DNA from 2 places in the Streptomyces sp. NPDC101165 genome. Region 1 is predicted to be linked to the other one. Evidence: riboswitches for the same ligand, from Rfam matches in the RefSeq annotation. Region 1 holds a riboswitch; the other holds the start of a gene.

The links. Region 1 has a riboswitch for thiamine pyrophosphate ahead of thiC (phosphomethylpyrimidine synthase ThiC). Riboswitches for the same ligand answer to the same signal wherever they lie in the genome.
Region 2: another riboswitch for thiamine pyrophosphate. It lies ahead of thiO (glycine oxidase ThiO); the one in region 1 lies ahead of thiC (phosphomethylpyrimidine synthase ThiC).

What each region holds. Positions count from the first base shown of each region.
Region 1 covers NZ_JBIWPG010000006.1:343,219-347,600, reverse strand. Annotated here, with positions in the region: gene ACIRVH_RS15395 (hypothetical protein) at 1-451, opposite strand, end outside; gene thiC (phosphomethylpyrimidine synthase ThiC) at 534-2,318, opposite strand; TPP riboswitch at 2,311-2,484, opposite strand; gene ACIRVH_RS15385 (YibE/F family protein) at 2,565-3,986, shown strand; gene ACIRVH_RS15380 (SsgA family sporulation/cell division regulator) at 4,081-4,382, opposite strand, start outside.
Region 2 covers NZ_JBIWPG010000008.1:385,775-390,156, forward strand. Annotated here, with positions in the region: gene pknB (Stk1 family PASTA domain-containing Ser/Thr kinase) at 1-308, opposite strand, end outside; gene ACIRVH_RS19850 (thiazole synthase) at 414-1,208, opposite strand; gene thiS (sulfur carrier protein ThiS) at 1,212-1,424, opposite strand; gene thiO (glycine oxidase ThiO) at 1,421-2,581, opposite strand; TPP riboswitch at 2,579-2,690, opposite strand; gene ACIRVH_RS19865 (hypothetical protein) at 2,744-3,094, shown strand; gene ACIRVH_RS19870 (NAD(P)/FAD-dependent oxidoreductase) at 3,127-4,359, shown strand.

The DNA of each region.
Region 1 (4,382 bases):
CGTCCGGACTCACCGACAGCCGGGAGTGGAAGACGTCCTTGTCTCCCCGTGGGCCCGAAGTCAGGCGCTTCCCCGACTCCACCTCCTCGATGTGGAGGACGTTGTACTCCTCCGGGCAGTGAACCAGGATCTCTCGCCCGTCCGGCAGAACTCCCAGCGCGACGGGGTAGTCGAAGTCGTCGGCGTGGTGAATGCTGCGCGTCAGTTCACGGACGACGTACGAGCCCCGGACCAGCAGAGCCCTGGTCCCGCGCTCGGCGTAGACGACGCTGTGGCGGCCGGAGGAGGAGACGACGCTTCTGTCGAACACCGGTCCGTAGCCCGTGTCCGTCCGCTGCTCCACACCGGCGGAGTTCCAGGCGCGGCCACCCACCGGGTCGACCAGAGTGTCGTCCTGCCAGACCAGCGACTGTGCCGGAGCCGTCGTCTCCAGCAACACCACAGGTCTCATCCCCAACCCCCCTGTTTCACCGACCGGTGCCGGCGCTGCTCTCCGGGCATCGGGCCCGAGGAGCAGCGCCCACCCGCGTGCGTCAGTCCGCCAGCGGCAGGTACACCCGGTTGCCCGCGGCCGCGAACTCCTTCGACTTCTGGGCCATGCCCTCTTCGATCTCGGCCTTGCTGCCGCCGTGTTCGCGGCGGATGTCCTGCGAGATCTTCATGCTGCAGAACTTCGGCCCGCACATGGAGCAGAAGTGGGCCGTCTTGGCGGGCTCGGCCGGCAGCGTCTCGTCGTGGAACTCCCGTGCCGTGTCCGGGTCCAGGGCGAGGTTGAACTGGTCCTCCCACCGGAACTCGAAGCGGGCGTCGGACAGCGCGTCGTCCCACTCCTGCGCACCGGGGTGCCCCTTGGCGAGATCGGCCGCGTGGGCGGCGATCTTGTAGGTGATGACGCCGGTCTTGACGTCGTCACGGTTGGGCAGGCCCAGGTGCTCCTTGGGCGTGACGTAGCAGAGCATCGCCGTGCCCCACCAGGCGATCATCGCGGCGCCGATACCGGAGGTGATGTGGTCGTACGCCGGAGCGACGTCCGTGGTCAGCGGGCCGAGCGTATAGAACGGAGCCTCATCGCAGATCTCCTGCTGAAGGTCGATGTTCTCCTTGATCTTGTGCATCGGGACGTGTCCCGGGCCCTCGATCATGGTCTGTACGTTGAAACGCTTGGCGATCCGGTTGAGTTCCCCGAGCGTCCGCAGCTCCGCGAACTGCGCCTCGTCGTTGGCGTCCGCGATCGAGCCCGGCCGGAGGCCGTCGCCGAGCGAGTACGTGACGTCGTAGGCGGCGAGGATCTCGCAGAGCTCCTCGAAGTTCTCGTACAGGAACGACTCCCTGTGGTGCGCGAGGCACCACGCGGCCATGATCGAGCCGCCGCGCGAGACGATGCCCGTCTTGCGGTTGGCGGTGAGCGGCACGTACGGCAGGCGCACGCCCGCGTGGACGGTCATGTAGTCCACGCCCTGCTCGGCCTGCTCGATGACCGTGTCCTTGTAGATCTCCCAGGTCAGTTCCTCGGCCTTGCCGTCGACCTTCTCCAGTGCCTGGTAGAGCGGCACCGTGCCGATGGGGACGGGGGAGTTGCGCAGCACCCACTCGCGGGTCGTGTGGATGTTGCGACCGGTGGAGAGGTCCATGACCGTGTCGGCGCCCCAGCGGGTCGCCCAGGTCATCTTCTCGACCTCCTCCTCGATGGAGGACGTGACCGCGGAGTTGCCGATGTTGGCGTTGACCTTCACCAGGAACCGCTTGCCGATGATCATCGGCTCGATCTCCGGGTGGTTGACGTTGGCCGGGAGCACCGCGCGGCCCGCCGCGATCTCCTCGCGGACCACCTCGGGATCAACGTTCTCGCGGACGGCCACGAACTCCATCTCGGGCGTGATCTCGCCGCGGCGGGCGTACGCGAGCTGGGTGACGGCCGTGCCGTCACGGCCCCGGCGCGGCTGACGCGGACGTCCGGGGAAGACCGCATCCAGGTTGCGCAGCCCGCCGCGCGGTGAGGTGTGCTTGATCCCGTCGTCCTCAGGTCGGACGGGACGACCGGCGTACTCCTCGGTGTCGCCGCGGGCGATGATCCAGTTCTCCCGCAGCGGCGCCAGGCCCCTGCGGACGTCGGTGTCGACGAGTGGATCGGTGTACGGGCCTGATGTGTCGTACAGCGTGACCGACTGCCCGTTGGTGAGGTGCACCTGGCGAACCGGCACGCGCAGGTCGGGGCGGGTGCCCTCGACGTACGCCTTGTGCCAGCCGATGGACTTCCCGGCCTCCTGGGACTTCTCGTCCTGAACGGAGGCAGGCGTGCGTGCGTCCTTGTTGGTCATGAGACCTACTCCCTACGCCGGCATTACCCGGTAACAGGTTCGGCGGTCGACGCAGCGGCTTCCGTCTGCCGATGTTTCCCGTGAAACCACGTTCCACGTGAAACATCGCGAATACGGAGGTCAGCGCCCTCTCAGCCCGGTGCTCCGAGCTCCCGCGTGTGCAAAGGTGCCTCCACGCTAGCGTCAATTCGGGCGCGGTGAACAGAGGGCCCCTGGCGTTCTTGCGATGATCTGGCGGTGACCACCATGGAGCAGTACCCGTACCCGCCCTCCGAACCGCCGGGCGCAGGCGGCTCCGGACAGGACGGCGGACACGGCCATGGCGGCCACGGGCACCAGCACGCTCCGGGCTCCGGACACGGCCACTCGCACGGGCACAGCCACAGCCACGGACCCGCCGCGCCGGTCTCGAAGCATCTGCGTAAGGTCATCGCGGCGATCCTGATCCCGTTCACGGCCGCGGTCGTGGTCGGCCTGGTGGTGCTCTGGCCCGGGGGAGCCCCACCGCACGAGCGCACGGGCGTCGGCTTCGACCGCCAGACGCAGCAGGCCACGGTCACCAAGGTGGTCGAGGTGAGCTGCAAGTCGGTGAACGCCTCGAGTGGCACCTCGACCGGCAACGCCTCCACCGCCGAGGGCAACTCGGCGCAGCAGCAGGCGAAAGGTACCTGCAAGAAGGCGACAGTCCGGGTCGGCACCGGCAACGACCAGGGCCGTACGTTCACCGAGATCGTGCAGCCGGACCAGTCACGACAGTTGCGCGAGGACGAGAAGGTCGTGGTCGCCTACGAGCCCTCGGCGCCGAAGGACCTGCAGTACTCCGTCACCGATGTGAACCGTCAGTTCCCGATGGCACTGCTCGCGGGGATCTTCGCGCTGGCCGTCGTCGTGGTGGGCCGGCTGCGCGGTGTCATGGCTCTGGTCGCGCTGGCCGTCAGCTTCCTGGTGCTGACGCTCTTCATCCTGCCCGCGATCCTGCAGGGCTCGAATCCACTGCTGGTGGCCGTCGTCGGATCCAGTGCGATCATGCTCATCGCGCTCTACATGTGCCATGGACTGTCGGCCCGTACGTCGGTGGCGGTGCTCGGCACGCTGGCCTCCCTCATGCTGATCGGCTTCCTCGGCTCGGAGTTCATCGACTGGGCCGCGCTCACCGGCAACACGGACGACAGCACCGGTCTGATCCACGGCCTGTACCCGTCGATCGACATGAGCGGGCTGCTGCTGGCCGGCGTCATCATCGGTTCGCTCGGTGTCCTGGACGATGTGACGGTGACCCAGACATCGGCGGTCTGGGAACTGCACGAGGCCAATCCGGCGATGGGCTGGCGCGGGCTGTACCGGGCGGGCATCCGGATCGGCCGCGACCACATCGCCTCGGTGGTCAACACCCTCGTCCTCGCCTACGCCGGTGCCGCGCTGCCGCTGCTGCTGCTGTTCTCGATCGCGCAGAGCAGCGTGGGCACGGTCGCCAACAGCGAGCTGGTGGCCGAGGAGATCGTGCGCACGCTGGTGGGTTCGATCGGTCTGGTCGCCTCCGTCCCGGTCACCACCGCGCTCGCCGCCCTGGTGGTGTCGGCCGACCGGCCGGCACCGGCCGCGGCGGCCGCCGCCGGGGCACAGCCCGTTCCGGCACGCGGCGGCAGGGGCCGGCGCCGGAAGCGGTGAAGGAACCCGGCGGAGACCGGACCCACCGAAGAAGCGTTCCTGCACAGCTGCACGCGGCATGGCGGAGCGCTTGGCGCCCCGTTGCCGCAACGTCTCAGCCGGCGCTCTGTTCCTCGGCCAGGATGCGGTCCAGGGCCTCGTCGAGATGGGCGTCGAAGTCGGCCAGCGCGCCCTCCTGCCCGAGCGGCACGAGCTTGTCCGTGCGGTCGAGGAAGGCCACGAGCGGCGGAGCCGAGGAGCGGAACAGGGCCTGGTCGCCGCCGACCTGAAGCCGGATCAGCACCTCGCCCAGGACCTCGGCGTCGACGGGGGCGATGTGCACGTCCCCCTCGCCGCACGGCCGTCCGACCCCGTCGATCAGCAGCTCGCGACCGAAGGCCCAGGTCACCGGGGCAT
Region 2 (4,382 bases), on a different contig from region 1:
AGGGTGCACCCGGCGACGTACTCCATCGCCAGGTACACGTACGACCCGTCGGTCCCCTGGTCGAAGACCTGCACCACATTGGGGTGGGCCAGCCGGGCGACCGACTTGGCCTCCCGGATGAACCGCTCCACGAACGACCCGTCGGCCGCCAGGGTCGGGTGCATCACCTTGAGCGCGAGAACGCGGTCCAGGCGGGTGTCCAGGGCCCGGTAGACCGTGGCCATCCCACCGACCGCGATCCGCGCATCGACGCGATAGCGTCCGTCGAGCACCTGCCCGACGAGGGGGTCCTGAAGGGTCGTATCCACGCAGGCGAGTGTACGAGGGGTGACCGACAGTCCCGCGCGCTCGGCCGTTCCGGGGACGGACTGCAGCAGAGCTGTGACCCTCGCGGCACCCGGCCAGGGCCTGCCTCAGAAAGCGGGGCGCTCCGGATCCAGGTGCGCGCGGCCCTCGGCCGGGGAGGAGGCCTCCGCGAAGTGCCTGCGCGGGATCCGCCCGGCCAGCCGGGCCAGCCGCCCCGCCTCCACCGCGTGCTTCATGGCGGAGGCCATCGTCTCCGGCTCCTGCGCCCGGGTGACGGCCGAGGCGAGCATCACACCCGCGCACCCCAGCTCCATCGCCAGCGCCACGTCCGATGCCGTACCGGCCCCCGCGTCCAGGATCACCGGCACGCGCGCGTGCTCCACGATCAGCTGGAAGTTGTGCGGGTTGCGGATCCCGAGCCCGGAGCCGATCGGCGAGCCCAGCGGCATCACCGCCGCACAGCCCACGTCCTCCAGCTTCCGCGCGAGCACGGGGTCGTCATTGGTGTACGGCAGCACCGTGAACCCGTCGTCGACCAGCGTCTCCGCCGCCTCCAGCAGCTCCACCGGGTCCGGCAGCAGCGTCCGCTCGTCGGCGATGACCTCCAGCTTGATCAGGTCGGTGCCCAGCGCCTCCCGGGCCAGCCGGGCGGTCAGCACGGCCTCCCCGGCGGTGAAACAGCCCGCCGTGTTCGGCAGCACCTTGATGCCCAGCTTCTCCAGCACCGACAGCACCGAGCCGTGCACCGAGGGGTCGACCCGCCGCATGGCCACCGTGGTCAGCTCCGTGCCGGAGGCGACCAGCGCCCGCTCCAGCACGTCCAGGCTCGGTGCGCCGCCGGTGCCCATGATCAGCCGGGAGCCGAGGGGCACACCGCCGAGGACGAAGGGATCGTCGGCCATGGGTCAGCCTCCTTGGACGGCGGTGAGGACTTCGACACGGTCGCCCTCGGCGAGGGCCGTGGTCGGCCACTGCGCGCGCGGGACGACGGTTTCGTTGACGGCGGCGGCCACCCCGGAGGGCGCCACGGTGAGGGTCTTCACGAGGGCGTCCAGCGCGGTGCCCGGGGCGACCTCGTGGCGCGCCCCGTTCACGGAGATGGTGACGGAGAGGTTCATGCGGGCTGCTCCATGAGTGCGGCGCCGAAGCGCTTCGGCGTGAACGGACGAGCCTCCTCGGGCAGCTCACCGCCGACCAGCAGCTCCGCCATCACGTCCCCGGTGACCGGCGTGAGCAGTACCCCGTTGCGGTAGTGCCCGGTGGCCAGCAGCAGCCCGTCGAGCCCGGACGGGCCGAGCAGCGGCGCGTTGTCCGGGGAACCGGGACGCAGCCCCGCCCGGGTCTCGGTGAGGGGCAGCTCGGTGATCCCCGGCACCAGCTCATGGGCGTCGCGCAGCAGCTCGTACACGCCCCCGGCGGTGACGGTCGTGTCCCAGCCCAGCTCCTCGCTGGTGGCGCCGACGACCAGCTCGCCGTTCTCCCGGGGCACCAGGTAGACATGGCTGCCGCGCACCATCGCCCGCACGGTGCGGTTCAGGAAGGGGGCGTACCGGCGCGGCACGGTCAGCCGCAGCACCTGGCCCTTCACCGGTCGCACGGGGGGCAGTACGTCGTCCGGGACGCCCGCGAGCCGTCCGCTCAGGCTGCCGCCGGCGAGGACGACCTGGTCCGCGCTCAGCGCGGTGCCGTCCTCCGTGGTGACCCCGGTGGCCCGGTCCCGTGCGACGTCGAGCCGCTCGGCCCAGGACCGGTGGAAGACCACTCCGGCCCGCTCGCACGCGGTCAGCAGGGCGGAGGCCAGCCGCCTCGGGTCGATCTGGTGGTCGCCGTCGACCCGCAGCCCGCCGCGCACCCCGGGCGCGAGCATCGGCTCCAGACGCCGGCACTCCCGCCCGGACAGCCACTCCGACTCCAGGCCGGAACGCTGCTGGAGCGTGTGCAGTTCGCGCAGGTGGGCGCGGTCGTCGGCGTCGAGCGCGACGGCGAGCGTGCCGCAGCGGCGGTAGCCGAGGTCGTGGCCGGTCAGCTCGGTCAGCTCGGCCGCGAAGTCCGGGTAGCGGCGGGCGGACTCCAGGTTCAGGGCGAGCAGTGTCTCCTCGCCGTAGTGCAGTTCGGTGACCGCGGCCAGCATCCCCGCCGCGACCCGCGCGGCGCCGCCGCCGGGCTCGGGGTCCACCACGGCCGTGACGAGCCCGCGCTGCGCGGCCCGCCAGGCCGTGACCAGGCCGATGATTCCGCCCCCGATGACGAGGACGTCGGACGTACGTGACGACATGGGCGTCCAGCCCCTCCCTTCGCCGGCATGACCCGGATCAGGTTCGTACGGTCGGAGGCCGCCAGCCTCCCTCTCAGCCCGGTGCGTCCGGGCTCCCGCGAGTGCTTGTACGGTGGCCACCCTAGCCCGCAGCGCTCGTCACTCGTAAGGGAGCCCCGGTCCATGGCCCGCTCGCTCGACGGACTGATCCTGGCCCCCGTGGCGGACCAGGCCCCAGGTCAGGTGGGTACCCGCACCCGGTTCGCGTACCACGAGAAGGACGGCGAGATCTGGGCGGAGTACACGGGTGGCGACGTCGTGCGCGGCCACTTGGTCGGCACCCGGCGGGGCGACCGGCTGGACTTCCGGTACGTGCAGCTGGGGCACGACGGGACGACCTCCTCGGGGCACTGCGTGTCCACCGTCGTGGAGCTGCCGGGCGGGCGGGTGCGGCTGGAGGAGACCTGGGAGTGGGAGTCCCGGCAGGGCGCCGGGACCAGCGTTGTGGAACAGGTCACCGAGCACGCCCGCTGACTGACGAATTGTCAATTGTCTATGGTGATCGGGTGAGCGAGCAGACACCACAGCAGGGCACGTCACAGGGGCGGCGCGTGGTCGTCGCGGGCGCGGGTATGGCCGGGGTGCAGACCGCGGTCGCCCTGCGCGAGCACGGCTTCACGGGCACCGTCACGCTGATCGGCGCGGAGCCCCACCAGCCGTACGACCGGCCGCCGCTGTCCAAGGCCGTGCTGCTCGGCAAGGCCGAGGGCTCCGCCTTCGACGTCGACTTCGAGTCGCTCGGCGTCGAACTGCGGCTCGGCTGCGAGGTGCTGGGCGTGCGCCCCGGCGACCACGAGCTGGACACCGAGGCCGGGCCCGTCCCGTACGACGTGCTGGTCCTCGCCACCGGCGCCGAACCGATCACGCTGCCGGGCACCGAGGGCGTGCCCGGTGTGCACCTGCTGCGCACCCTCGACGACGCCGAGCGGCTGCGGCCGGTGCTCGCCCGGCAGCACGCCATCGTGGTCGTCGGCGCCGGCTGGATCGGCGCCGAGTTCGCCACGGCGGCCCGCGAGGCGGGCTGCGCGGTGACCGTCGTCGAGGCCGCCGACCGGCCGCTCGCGGGCGCGCTCCCGCCCGAGGTGGCCGCCCCGATGGCCGCCTGGTACGCCGACAGCGGCACCGAGCTGCGCACCCACGCGCGCGTGGAGCGCGTCGAGCCGGGCGCGGTGGTGCTCACCGACGGCACGCGGCTGCCCGCGGACGCCGTCGTGGTCGGCATCGGCGCGCGCCCCGCCACCGCCTGGCTGGCCGGCTCCGGCATCGAGCTGGGCGCGCACGGCGAGGTCGTGGCCGACGCCCACCTGCGCACCTCCGTCGAGGACGTGTACGCGGTCGGCGACTGTGCCTCCTTCCCCTCGGCCCGGTACGGCACCCGGCTGCTGGTCCACCACTGGGACAACGCCCTGCAGGGCCCGCGCACGGTCGCAGCGAACGTCCTGGGCGAGACCCCCGCGGTCTACGACCCGGTGCCGTACTTCTGGTCCGAGCAGTTCGGCCGCTTCGTCCAGTACGCCGGCCACCACCCCGCGGCCGACCGCATGGTGTGGCGCGGCGACCCGGCGGGCCCGGCCTGGACCGTCTGCTGGCTGCGCGAGGACCGGCTGGTGGCCCTGCTGGCCGTGGGCCGACCGCGTGATCTGGCCCAGGGCCGCCGACTGATCGAGGCGGGCCGGCGCATGGATCCCGAGGCGCTGACCGACCCGGCGCGGCCCCTGAAGGACGCCACCGCCGACTAGGCACGTCCTCCCAGGTGGACCGG